2 regions of the Furfurilactobacillus curtus genome follow, and region 2 is predicted to be linked to the other one. Evidence: predicted binding sites of a transcription regulator. Region 2 holds the regulator's gene; the other holds the start of a gene.
What was found. Region 2 encodes CtsR, which represses protease genes until heat stress. Its sites were predicted from a motif close to TTGGTCAAAAAAGGTCAAANA; they were not measured.
Positions count from the first base shown of each region.

Region 1: the regulator CtsR is predicted to act here: its motif matches at 3,390-3,410, upstream of ACYQ0Y_RS01335 (Bax inhibitor-1/YccA family protein).

Region 1 is NZ_BAAHXU010000001.1:232,210-239,414, reverse strand. Features, by position in the region: gene polA (DNA polymerase I) at 1-2,286, opposite strand, end outside; gene ACYQ0Y_RS01335 (Bax inhibitor-1/YccA family protein) at 2,633-3,355, opposite strand; gene ACYQ0Y_RS01330 (multidrug effflux MFS transporter) at 3,592-4,788, shown strand; gene murC (UDP-N-acetylmuramate--L-alanine ligase) at 4,884-6,218, opposite strand; gene ACYQ0Y_RS01320 (DNA translocase FtsK) at 6,315-7,205, opposite strand, start outside.
Region 2 is NZ_BAAHXU010000001.1:1,947,623-1,954,827, forward strand. Features, by position in the region: gene ACYQ0Y_RS09110 (DMT family transporter) at 1-716, shown strand, start outside; gene ACYQ0Y_RS09115 (D-2-hydroxyacid dehydrogenase) at 830-1,828, shown strand; gene tenA (thiaminase II) at 2,089-2,751, shown strand; gene ACYQ0Y_RS09125 (CtsR family transcriptional regulator) at 3,048-3,521, shown strand; gene ACYQ0Y_RS09130 (ATP-dependent Clp protease ATP-binding subunit) at 3,547-6,048, shown strand; gene ACYQ0Y_RS09135 (TetR/AcrR family transcriptional regulator) at 6,381-6,980, shown strand.

The DNA of each region.
Region 1 (7,205 bases), 1.7 Mb from region 2:
GTCAATGAACTGTTTGGCTTGAGGGCGAGAAATACCTAAATTTTGTGAGAGCCCATAATCACTGATACCATAGACAATCCCAAAATTTGTTGCTTTCGCTTGACGCCGCATCAGTGGCGTCACCTCGTCCTCAGCACTAAGCCCAAAAATTCGTCGAGCCGTGGCCGCATGAATGTCCTCATCTTCAACGAATGCTTCCTGCAAATTATGGTCGCCAGTAATATGTGCCAAGACTCGAAGCTCTACTTGAGAATAGTCTGATGAAAAGATTTCCCAATCTGGATGGCTAGGAACAAAGGCCTTACGAATTTCGCGACCTTGTTGGGTCTGAATGGGAATATTTTGTAAATTAGGATCAACAGATGATAGTCGCCCAGTCTGAGTTAATGTTTGCAGGTAGCGCGTGTGGATTTTGTGATCACGGCTGTGAACAACCTTTAACAACCCTTCAATGTATGTTGACTGCAACTTAGCCAGACCACGATAACTCAAAATATTCTCGACAATTGGTGCCTGACTAGCAAGTTGCTCTAACACATCCACAGAGGTTGAATATCCCGTTTTCGTTTTCTTAATAACAGGTAATTTCATTTTTTCAAATAAAATTGTTCCTAGTTGTTTTGTGGAATTAATGTTAAACGTCTCACCGGCTTCGTTATAGATTGTTTGTTCAAGCGTTCCCAATTGTTCCTTAAACTTCTCGCGCATGTCAGTCAATTGCGTTGTATCAACCGTAATGCCAGCCAGTTCCATCCGAGCTAAGACAAAGGTCAGCGGCAATTCAATGTCACGGTATAAATCGGCTTGTTCATGTTCATCTAACTGAGTAAAGAGCCGGTCATGAAGTTCCTGTATTGCCAGAGCTTTACGAGCTAAATGATCAAAAAAGAGTTGATCATCATCGGGAATGCTTCGCTTTGCTCCTTTGCCGTACACCACTTCATCTGATTCAACAGCATCGTATCCATGCTGTTGAGCCAAACTCCCTAAATCGTTTGAATTGTCATTTGTATCCAACAAATAAGAAACCAGTAATAAATCAAAATCGACCCCGTCTAAAGGTGTACCTAAGCGGTGCAAACCAACATATTGCGCTTTAGCGTTGAAGACATTCTTTTTCACCTGATCACTGGCCAATAATTGTTTAACCGGTTTTGTTTGCAATAAATCGACTTCTCGACTGACCAGTGTTTGCTGTCCGTCGGTCATGACAAACCCAGAAAAGGCACTAAGGTGATAGTTTTCATCCGGCATTTCCAGAATGAAACTGATTTCCTTTGTGAATTGAGTTACCAAATCGACATTTTGCGCCGTTAGTACCGTCCATTTAACCGGCACTAGTTGATTTTGATTCATACCAGCTTGATCAAAATCCAATTCTAGACTGGTATTACGCAATTGTTTGAGAAAGTTATTAAAATCCATCGACTGATAGAATGGGACTAACTTATCTAAATCGGGGCCGCGATAATCTAAGTCAGCCAAATGCACTGCCAGCGGTGCGTCCGTTCGAATTGTCGCCAAATCCTTACTGAGGACAGCTTGTTGATGGTCTTCGATGAGATGATCTTTCATTTTACTTGGTTTTAACTCATCTAAATGGTCATAAACCCCTTCGACACTGTCAAATTGCGTTAATAATTTGATGGCCGTTTTTTCACCAACTTTTGTCACGCCTGGATAATTGTCGGAAGTATCGCCGGTCAAACCTTTCATATCAATAATCTGTTCCGGCGATAGACCATACTTTTCCTGAACGTGCGCCGGCGTATAATATTCAATCTCGCTGACCCCTTTTTGAGTGATTGCAACGGTGGTCTGATCGGTTGCCAGCTGCGTCAGGTCGCGGTCTCCGGTCACAATAATGACTTGATAGCCCGCCTCTTCCCCTTCATGAGCTAAGGTGCCAATAATGTCATCCGCCTCCCAATTACTTAACTCGTAACTTTTAATTCCATAGGCGGACAGTAAATCTCGCAAATATGGCATTTGTTCAGATAATTCCGGTGGTGTTTTGGAGCGTCCCCCTTTGTAGTCACCAAATTTTTCCGTACGAAAAGTCGTTTTGCCAGCATCAAAAGCAACCAAGGCCTTATCCGGATGAACGGCCTTGATAACAACATCTAGCATCGTTTTGAATGCATAGATTGCGTTGGTATGTAAGCCATCGTGATTCGTAAAGCGATCTAGCTGTTGATGGAGCGCAAAAAAAGCGCGAAACGCGACGCTATTGCCATCAATTAATAATAAACGCGGCTGTTTTGATAATTCAATTTGTTCACTCATTGGCCGTCTCTTTCTTTTCCAAGATCAACATCGTTAAATGCTTGTATTATCAGTAGTTTACCAAATTTTGGCTTTGCTTTCCATTGGCACATTTTCCGCCAAATTTTAGATCAGCTTAACCGAATTAGTGAGAAATGTTTTCAATGATTAATCTAATGTGGCTTAAATGGGTCATATCGTGTTCTTGGCGTATTACTGACGTTGAATTAAACCCCAAGTTGTCGATGCATGACAAAAATCTGAACAAAGCCAGCTGCTTGACCAAGACCTTTGCCCACCGGCAGCATTCGACAAAAAAGCGAGGATCAATTGATCCTCGCTAAAACATCAAGATGCAACAGATGAGCTAGTTTCGATTACCGCCACTAAAACCAAAGATCTGAAGTACATAAATGAAAATATTAATAAAGTCTAGATATAACTGGAAGGCACCTTGAATTGCCAAGCCCCCTAGCGCCACCTGGTTACCATATTGTTCATAAATTCGCCGCATACGTTGTGTATCCCAGGCCGTCAAAACGACAAAGATCCCAACAATCACAAAGCTAAAGACGTAGCTAATCACTGATGAATGAAGGAACATATTGATCAAGCTGACCACGATAACGCCGAACAGCGCAAAGATCATCTGCGTGCCAATTCGACTCAGGTCACGATGCGTCGTCATTCCATAAACTGCCATGCCACCGAAAATTGCTGCGGAAGCAAAGAAGGCGGAAAAAATTGTGGCGCTCGTGTAAGCCAAGAAAATCGTGGATAGCATCAGGCCATTAATCGCTGCAAAACCAAGTAGCATCGTTAATCCAGCACTGGCACTCCGTTTGGCTTGAAATGAGCCACCTATGACTAATCCAAATTCAGCGATAATTAGAACCCACATAAACCAAGAATTAGCAGCTAGAAAGCCAAAATATTGTTTCTGGTAAACCACCCCTGCAAGAATTGCAACAACGGCGGAAATTAAGACTGCCAAGCCCATGTAGCCAAAGACACGGCTCATAAAAGCGCTTAAACCAGAAGCTTGGACATTCACCTCACGACGAGGTTGTTGATATTCATTATTGTTCACAACTGATCCCTCATTTCTCTCAAAGCATTCCGTTAGTCTGACAAATGTTGACTAACCTTATTTACAAAGTATTTTAACAGAATTAAGTTAACAAGCAAGTCTTTTGCTATTAGAAAAAAATTCTTTAGATAAGCTACAACATTAGCTTATCAAATGAAGCGGTCTAGTTTTTTTTCGAAAACTCGACTAAAATGAGCCAGATATCGATAAATCAAATTCAAGATTGCGAGGTAATTATGATTCAATCTGACAGTCCACAAAAAGTGAATTCGCGCCCTAGCCTTTTTTTGACCATCTTACTAGGGACACTATCAGCTTTTGGGCCTTTATCATTAGATATGTATCTACCCGCTTTGCCGGATATCCAGTTGAGCTTACATACTTCGGCCACGGCCGTTCAAGCCAGTATCAGTGCCTGCCTGATTGGGATGGCAATTGGACAGCTTTTTATTGGTCCATGGAGCGATCGCGTTGGCCGACGTCAACCCTTGATGGTCGGACTAGCCGTTTTCACATTATCCTCATTCGCACTAATTTTCATTCACAATATTGGGTTATTTCTAATTGTGCGAATTGTTCAAGGGCTTGCCGGTTCAGCCGGTCAAGTCTTATCTCGTGCCATTGCCCGTGATTTATTTGATGGTGTCAAACTAACTCGCTTTTACGCAACGTTAATGACAATTAATGGCGTGTTTCCCGTCATTGCACCAATCCTAGGTGCTGCCCTTGTCAGTTTGTTCCCGTGGCAATCAGTGTTCGTTACATTAACCATCATTGGTGTCATTCTGGTGGTAACGAGTCTGTTTGGCTTACCAGAGACTAGCCAAGTTACGCATAACCAGCTTGAACCATTGAACTTTAAAGCAGTGTTTAAAAACCGTCTTTTCATGTTGAATGCAAGCCTCCTGGCCTTGGTTAACGGGGCATTATTCACTTATATTGCCGCTTCTTCCTTCATTTTTCAAAAAGATTTTCACTTAAGTACAACTTCATTCAGTCTCATTTACGCTTTTAATGGACTGGGTATCGCCTTAGGTGCTCAGCTCATGGGTCGGCTGACAGGTAAAACATCTGATCGAAATTTAACGCGCTGGGGATTTCTGATTCCGATCGCCAGCAGTGGCTTGATGTTGTTAAACGCGCTAACGGTCAATAACTTCTGGCTCTTTACGACTGCGCTTTGGATCGTGGTTGTCTCCATCGGTTTCAATAACGGCATAACGACTGCGATTGCTATGGCTAGTACCTCCACTAATATTGGGACAGCATCGGCGGTCTTGGGCACCTTTTCGGAATTAGTCGGCGGTCTAGCTTCTCCCGTCGTCGGGTTATTCGGTTCGACAAGTTCAATTCCGATGATCAGTTTAATTATCATTTTTGAGATCATCGGGTTAATTTTACTTGGTCTCACCTCTGTGACCACCACTAATTAAATTCCAGTCGCAAAAATGGCGAGCTAACTCAAATTGAGTTAGCTCGCCATTTTTGTCTCATCAAGTGAATCATCCGCAATTGTTCATGTTTGCGCTTAACCGTTCGTTAAACTGGAATTACTTAACAGTGTTTCATATTCGCGTTCGTATTTTTGAACATCGCCGGCACCCATAAAGATGACGACAGCGTCATGATAATCTAATAGAGGCGATAGATTTTCCAAAGTTAACACATCGCCGCCTTTGACAATCTTCGCACCTAAATCAGCACTAGAAACAGTTCCTGTCTTTTCACGAGCTGAACCAAAGATATTCGTCAAGTAGACTTTGTCGGCCAAATTCAAACTTTTAGCAAAATCATCCATCAACGCAATTGTTCGCGTAAATGTGTGCGGCTGGAATACCGCAATTAATTGCTTATCTGGATATTTTTGACGAGCAGCATCAATCGTCGCTTTAATTTCAGATGGATGATGAGCATAGTCATCAATGATGGTCATATCTGCCACTGACCGTTCCGCAAACCGCCGTTTAACTCCTTTAAATGAAAGCAGTTCTTTACGCAAATCAGTCATATCAACTTTTTCAAAATGTGCCACTGCAATGACAGCTAGGCTATTAAGCACATTGTGTTCGCCATACAATGGAATTTCAAAGTTACCAATCAACTCATCATGTAAGTAGACATCAAAATTAGACCCTTTTGTAGTCCGTTTGACATTACGCGCTTGAATATCGTCTCGATCCTTCGTGCCATAATAGTAGATTGGCACATTGGCCTTCAACTGTCGTAAATGTTCATCATCACCCCAGGCAAAAATTGCTTTACCTACTTGACTAGCAAACGTCTGGAAGGCATCTGCGACATCATCAATCCCGGTATAATAATCTGGATGATCGAAATCAATATTTGTCATAATGGCATAATCTGGATGATACGCTAAAAAGTGACGCCGATATTCGTCAGCTTCAAACACAAAGAAGCGGGAATTTGGCGTGCCTTTACCAGTGCCATCCCCAATTAAATAACTCGTTGGTGCAATACCGCTTAATACGTGAGCGAGTAACCCGGTTGTACTGGTCTTACCATGAGCACCGGCCACACCAATGCTCGTATACCCCCGCATCAGTTGACCCAGAAACTCATGGTAACGAATAACTGGTAACCCTAATTTTTTAGCCTGAAGTATTTCTGGATGAGTATCCGGAAAGGCATTTCCAGCGATCACTGTCAGCCCTTCATGTAAGTTTGCCGGATCAAACGCGTAAATTTTTATGCCAGCTTGTTCCAATGGTCGCTGTGTGAATGTGTACTGGTCAATATCAGACCCTTCGACACGATCACCACGATCATGCAGAATTAGGGCTAAGGAGGCCATTCCCGACCCCTTAATCCCAACAAAATAGTAAGTTGTATCAGTGTTCTCCATCATAAATGGACTCCTTCGTTAAAACGCGTATCACCAAAATGGTTAATTACAATGTATCAATATTTCAATTAAACAGCCAGTTACTGCGGTTGTTTTTTAAGATTCTTCACGATTCCTTGTTTCAGCCAATTGCTCAGCTGTGAAAAAGACCTCCCGTGGTTTAGATCCCTGCTGGGCCGAGACATAACCACGACTTTCTAATTGATCCACTAGGTTAGCGGCTCGGTTGTAGCCGATTGAAAAGACGCGCTGCAATTTCGACGTTGACACATTTTTTTCTTCAGCGATATAGGCCAACACCTGTGGCCATAATTCATCTTGATCTTCTGCCGCGATTTCAGTTGCTAATAGTTGTTTAGGTTCAAACGCATAATGTGGGGCCATTTGCTCCCGGACAAAATCTGTAACTGGATCGATTTCAGCATCAACGAACGTGCCTTGTAACCGAATCGGCTGGCTCTTGCCGTTTCCTAAGTAGAGCATGTCACCACGCCCTAATAAACGCTCAGCACCGGCCGTGTCTAAAATAGTCCGTGAATCAATTTGACTAGCAACCATGAATGCTAAACGGGTCGGAATATTATTCTTGATCGTTCCGGTTACGACGTCGACTGACGGTCGTTGCGTGGCTACCAGCAGATGAATTCCCGCCGCTCGCGCCTTTTGAGTAATTCTAGCAATATAGTCCTGGACTTCAGAGGCAGCAACCATCATCAGGTCTGCCAATTCATCAATGATCACCAAAATATAGGGCATTTGTGCTGCCTCGTCACCAGCTTGTTTGGCCTTATCATTGTACTGTTCAATATTGCGAGCGCCCGCGGCAGCTAGCCGCTGGTACCGTTCATCCATTTCATTGACGGTCCACTTTAGTGCCGCTGCGGCAGCTTGTGGTTCTGAAACGACGGGGGCCAATAAGTGTGGAATGCCATTATATGGCGCCATTTCAACCGCTTTTGGATCAATCAAAATCAGCTTAACTTCTTG
Region 2 (7,205 bases):
GTCAACCATTAGCGGTGTGGCGCCATCGAAGGACCGCTCTTCAGCAGATTGTTTTTGCTTTAGTCGGCCTCATTCCCATTCAATTTTTCTATTTTTTGGCAATTCAATATGGGAATGCCGCTCTGGCGACCATTTTGCAATTTCTCGGCCCATTAGTCATTGCCGGCTATTACCTGATTTTTCATCATGTAATTCCATCTCGTGCGGAAAGTATTGGGATGTTATTAGCACTGACTGGTGCTTTTTTTGTTGTCACTCACGGCCGAATCGATCACTTGGCCGTCTCCCCAGGATTGTTATTTTGGGGCCTAATGTCAGCAATTGCCGTGGCGACCAGTACATTGCTGCCACGACCACTATTGCCGCACTTCGGAGCCGTCAATGTCAATGGCTGGGGACTTTTAATTGGTGGGATGGCAATGAATGCCATTCAACCGGCATGGGTTGGTGTACCGCCGTTAACTGGACGTACGCTTCTTGCTATCGGTCTGGTTGTCTTATTTGGAACTTTAATTGCATTTGTGATGTATTCCGTTAGTTTGCAGTATGTCTCGCCCACCACGGCTAGCCTTTTAGATGCCTTTGAACCCCTGGCAGCTACAGTAATCTCAATTACAGTGCTACATATTCCATTTTCGTGGGCTGATGGCCTAGGGGGTAGTTTAATCATCTTAGCAGTGGTGATGTTAACGCTAGGCTATAAAAAGCCAAATTGATGAACTAAACGAGTTGATTCGAGATAATTCAATCGATGACCTAGCAACATATGGAACCGTACTCAAGCGTGGTATAATCAGTTTGTTACCGAAATCAAATGGAGGTTTTTAACATGAAAATTATTGCTTACGGAATTCGTGATGACGAGCGGCCATATGTGGATGAATGGGCGCAAAGCCAAGGAATTGAAGTTAAAGCAACTGGTGAGTTGTTAACTGAAGACACTGTGGATCAAGCTGCCGGTTTTGATGGGGCGGTCGTTTATCAACAAAAACCATATACGGCGACTGTTATTGATCGTTTAGCAGAGCTGGGTGTCAAAAATATGTCTTTGCGTAATGTCGGGGTGGATAATGTTGATGCGGAAGCGGTTAAACGGACTGGATTGCGTGTCACCAACGTTCCGGCTTATTCTCCAGCAGCAATTGCGGAGTTTACCGTCACCGAATTAATGCGGTTATTACGTCATACGAAGCAATTCGAACGTCGGCAGGCAAAGGGTGATTTACGCTGGGCGCCAGATATTGCCACTGAGTTGAATACATTGACTGTCGGGGTCATCGCAACTGGACGAATTGGCCGAGCAGCCATTCAAATTTATCAAGGTTTCGGTGCTAAAGTTGTGGCTTATGACGTTTTCAAAAATCCTGAATTAGAAAAAACGGGCATGTACGTTGACACGTTAGATGAATTATATGCGCAGGCTGACGTTATTTCTTTGCATGCACCAGCCACGAAAGAAAACTACCACATGTTAAATGCAGCGGCCTTCAGTAAGATGAAGGATGGTGTGATCATCTTGAATCCAGCTCGAGGTGATCTGTTAGATACCGATGACTTAATTGCCGCTTTGGATTCTGGCAAAGTCGGTGGCGCAGCCTTGGATGTTTACGAGGGCGAAGTTGGCATCTTCAACGCCGATTTTGGTCAGTTTGATGCGATCCCAGACGACCGACTAAAGCGTTTGATGTCACGGGACAATGTCCTAGTGAGTCCACACATTGCGTTCTATACGAAGACAGCGGTTCGTAACATGGTCCAATTTGCTTTAAATAACAATCGTCAGTTAATCGAAACAGGAACGGCGGATAATGTCGTTTCATTTGACTAATCAGACTTCGGTAGTGCACTGACAAAATACGTTCGCCATCATTGAAGAGCGGCCAACCCAAAATCATGGTCGGGCGAAAGTCGGCCATTCATGATTTCCCGTTGTTACTCGGACTCAAAGCGAACTTGCTAACGTTTTGATCAGTTTGTAAAGAGCCAGTATCGATTATGTAAAACCCGTGCTTTCTTTATGAAGGCATGGGTTTTATCAGCTATACTGATTGAGACACATGGCGCTTTCCCCAGTAAAGGAGTTTTATCATGTCTTTCAGTCAGACCGCATATCAAGCTAATCGGTTACTTTGGCAATCTAGCATTCAACATCCATTCATTCAGCAACTGCGTGATGGTACCTTGCCTGAAGCAACCTTTCGTTATTACCTTATTCAAGATCATCACTATTTGCGTGACTTTGCACGCGTACATGATTTAACGGCGCAAGCGGCTGAAAACAAACAAGTTAAACAACTTTTAACAGATTTGGCAAACGGCCTGCGCGCTGGCGAAATCACAACCCAAACGACTTTTTTTAAACCATTAGCGATTACGCCAGCCGATGTGAGACAGACGCCGATGGCACCAACAACCTATGCTTATACGTCGCACATGTACCGGACGCTCTCACAAGCGGGGCCAGCCGCCGCCATCGCCGGTCTACTACCATGTGCTTGGCTGTATGCGGATATTGGTGCTGCCTTACAAGGGGTGAGCTCGCCGGTGCCTGTCTATCAGGCCTGGTTAGATAGTTATCAGGCAGCCGATTACACAGATGCTGTGGCGACTCAAATTGAATTAACCGACCAAGTTGCGGCAGCAACAGATCAGGCAGAACGCGCACAAATGATGGCCGCTTTTGCGCGGAGCACGTACTTTGAACTCAATTTTTGGCAAATGGCGCTTGACCAGCAACAATGGCAGCCATGATTATTTTTGTTACCATACTGGGCCTCGTATGACGAAGCTGTTTTGCTTGTGAAGATCAGCAAGGGCAAGGTTGAAACGAAGACAAAATTCATTGCCAAAGCTAAAAAGCCAAATCGCGGGACATGGGTTTTGACTCATGTCCTGCGTTTGCGCTCGCTTATGATCTTCTTCTGCGTGTGGCACTAGCATTTTGTTTATTTAGACCTTACCGAAGCCTTTGAATCCTTTATGATTGCAAATTTAGTCAGGGTTCGTATAATATAGTCAATATTAGTCAAAGACTGGGGTGAGCAATCATGGAAGGACCAACTAACATTTCGGATGTGATTGAGAAATATTTGAAGGGCATCTTGGCTGATGAAGAACAGGTGGAAATTCGCCGCTCTGACATTGCCGACCAATTTAATGTCGTTCCTTCGCAAATCAATTACGTGATCAAAACCCGCTTCACCATCCAGAATGGCTACATCGTAGAGAGTAAGCGAGGCGGCGGCGGCTATATCCGGATCGAAAAAGTTAATTTATTGGCAGATACGGATGTGCTTGACAGTCTGCTTAGCGATGTCGTGGGCGATGCCATTAATCAACATGACGCCTACGCGATTATTAATTCATTATTCAACGACGGTGTACTCAAGGAACGCGAGGCCAATATTATTTTAGCGGCAATTGATAAAGACACCTTGGCCGTGGCTGACCATGAGGTGGAAAATACGCTGCGTGCCCGCATCCTGATTGGTGTGCTGAATCGTTTACGGTTTGAAGACTGAGCGTTAATGAAAGGCAGGACAGCAAATGGATAATTTATTTACCCCGAGTGCCAAAGACGTACTTGTTTTGGCGCAAGAACAGGCAAAGTATTTTAAACACCAGGCGGTTGGCACTGAGCATTTGCTCCTTGCTTTAACCATCGAACAAAATGGGATCGCTAGTAAAGTTTTACAACAGTTCAATATTACTGAAGAGGACGTTCGTGAAGAAATCGAACGTTTCACCGGCTATGGTACGTTAACCAATGTTGACAAAGAAACCTATCTTCCTTATTCACCAAAGGCGAAGGAAATCCTCACGATTGCTGGTGATGAAGCAAAACGACTGGGTGCGACTAAGATTGGGACCGAGCACCTATTATTGGCACTACTTTCCGATGAAAGTATTTTATCTTCGCGTATCTTAGTCACACTAAATCTTGACTTAGCCCAAGCGCGCAAAGTGATTCTGCGAAAGCTAGGAATTACTGACTCACCACGACGCCGGCAACAAATGAACAAGGCTGCTAACAATAAGCAGCAAGCAGAAGGGACACCAACACTAGATTCGTTAGCACGTGATTTAACGGCTTTGGCTGCGGATAATCAGATGGATCCAGTTGTTGGTCGTAGTAAAGAAGTTAAACGGGTCATTCAAATTTTGAGCCGTCGAACCAAAAACAACCCCGTTTTAATTGGGGAGCCTGGGGTTGGGAAGACAGCGATTGCTGAAGGATTAGCGCAAAAGATTGTCGCTGGTGACGTACCAGAAGACTTAAGCGACAAACGTTTGATGATGCTCGACATGGGCTCATTGGTCGCCGGCACTAAGTATCGAGGCGAATTTGAAGATCGACTAAAGAAAGTTATTGAAGAAATTTACAATGACGGACATGTGATCTTATTCATTGATGAGTTACACACACTAATTGGGGCCGGCGGTGCTGAAGGTGCGATTGACGCTTCTAACATCTTGAAGCCCGCCTTGGCTCGTGGTGAGCTACAAACAATTGGCGCCACGACTTTAAGTGAATATCAAAAGTATATTGAATCTGATGCCGCGTTGGAACGTCGATTTGCGACGGTTCAAGTTGATGAACCGACAGAAGCTGAAGCGGTGGAAATCTTAACCGGGTTGAAACCACGTTATGAAGAACATCATCAAGTTGAGATTACTGATGATGCTGTCAATGCGGCAGTTAAACTATCAGCTCGGTATATTACGGAGCGTTTTCTGCCTGATAAAGCGATCGATTTGATGGACGAAGCGGGTGCCAAAGTACGCATTGACGCTGCTGGTCACAAGACGAAATTAGCTAAACAAGAAGATAAGTTAACCGACTTACAGCAACAAAAAGAAGCTGCGATTGAGAATCAGGATTTTGAAGGTGCTGCGGCGATTCGTGAAAAAGAGATGGCAATGCGAAAGCGTGTTGATAAGCTCTTGGATGAACAAGACAATGAAAAGCTCAGTGGTCAGCCACATTACGAGCTGCAAGTGACTGAAGAAGATGTCGCAGAAGTTGTTTCAGAATGGACTGGCGTACCGTTGACGCAACTTCGAAAAGATGAAGAGTCACGACTACTCAATCTAGAGAAAGTTTTGCATGAACGAGTCGTCGGTCAAGACGAAGCCATTTCTGCGGTTGCACGAGCGATTCGTCGTGCTCGATCTGGATTGAAAGATCCAAATCGTCCAATTGGATCGTTTATGTTTCTTGGACCTACCGGTGTCGGAAAAACTGAGCTGGCAAAAGCCTTGGCTGAGGCAATGTTTGGTTCAGAGGATAATATGATTCGGGTTGACATGTCAGAATATCAAGAGCGCTTTAGTTCTAGCCGGTTGATCGGGGCAGCCCCTGGGTATGTCGGTTACGACGAAGGGGGTCAATTAACTGAACAGGTTCGAAATAAACCTTATTCAGTGGTACTTTTGGATGAAGCCGAAAAAGCAGATACCGATGTTTTTAACTTGTTATTGCAAGTATTGGATGATGGGTTCTTAACGGATTCGAAGGGACGCAAGGTTGATTTTCGTAATACAATTTTGATCATGACCTCGAATTTGGGTGCGACTGCCGTTCGAGACGATAAAGAAGTCGGATTCGGCGCAACCAGTGCAACGGACAACTACCAAGCAATGTCCGATAAAATTCGTCAGGCATTGCGACTTACGTTCCGTCCAGAATTCTTAAATCGAATTGATGAAACGGTTATTTTCCACTCCTTGACCAAGCCAGAACTGCACGAAATCGTAAAGTTAATGGCGGGTATCGTCTTGAAGCGGGTGGCTGACCAAGGAATCAAGGTCAAAATTACACCAGCTGCGATTGATGTGGTGGCTGAAGCTGGGTTTGATCCAGAGTACGGTGCACGGCCAATTCGCCGGGCCTTACAGACCCAGGTTGAGGATCGCCTTAGCGAAGCACTGATCGCTGGTCAAATCAAGACGACCGACGCGGTGACTGTTGGCGCTAAATCTGGCAAGATAACGATTACAACAAAAACGGTTCCAGCTGCAAAGACAACCGTTAGTGCCAAGTCATAACCGAAGTAAAGGCTTAAGAATCTCGGACAAAACTAAAATCTAAATTTCATTTCTAATTCTAAATCGCCAAAATGCGGGACATAAGTCAAGTGACTCCGCCTAAAAGCGAACGGCAAACGATGAATAAAACCATCATCATTGGCGGTTCGCCCTTAGTGTTCGTCACTTACCGACTTATGCCCCGCGCTCTTTTTGAGTACAGCTCATTAGTCTGTTAGGTACATGAATGCAAATCGTTAAGATTTATCCAGAAAGTTAACCTTGTGAATTGCATTTTGGGCTGTTAACCGGCAAACTTGGAGTAAATAGTTATGCGAGTGAGGAAGGTACCTATGAGTCGAGAGGAGCAACTGGCCCACACGCGCCGAGGCATATTGGACGCGGCTCGGACCTTATTTTTGAACAAAGGATATGCAGAAACATCAACGCGTGATATTGCTAACGCAGTTGGGTTAACTCAACCAGCCCTTTATCATCATTTTGCAGATAAGGAACTTATCTTTATTGAAGTAATCAGCGAAGTTGGCCGTGAATTGGCAGGGCGGATGAATGCAATTATTGACGACGGCGATGGCGATGGTCTAACGGTATTGACTGATTTGTCTCAAGCTATGATTGCAATTCATCCCCGTGATGCCTTTAGCCTGATTCATGGTAGCTTCCAATATTTAAAGCCAGAAAATCAAGGGAAATTAGGACGAATCTTTAGTCAAGATTACGTGCAGCCACTGGTTCGTTTTTTTAGTTCAGATAAACTGACATTAAAGTCGGGACTAGATCCAATGACTGCGGCAAATTTTTATATGACGAGTTTGGCGCCGTTGTTTGCGGAATTTCATCAACTAGGTGGACCGGGCCTTAGCGACCGTGAACGCATTCAAGTGTTACTTAAATTGATTCTATTTGGTGTTGCTGATGAAACGAATGTATGATTTTGGTTGCTTAGCGGCGACAGTAAAAACCGTGCAGCGACGGATGCAAACTCATTGACAGAATCATCTTGACGGCGTATATTTATCAACGTATATCACTGTGAATAAAAATGGCCGAGGCGATCTATTGTCCGTTGAAGCCCTTATAGAAAAGCAAAAGTAGCGCTTACATTTTTTGTGAAATGAATTGCTTCTTTTGCCTTTTTTATGCTCAAAATTTGTGTT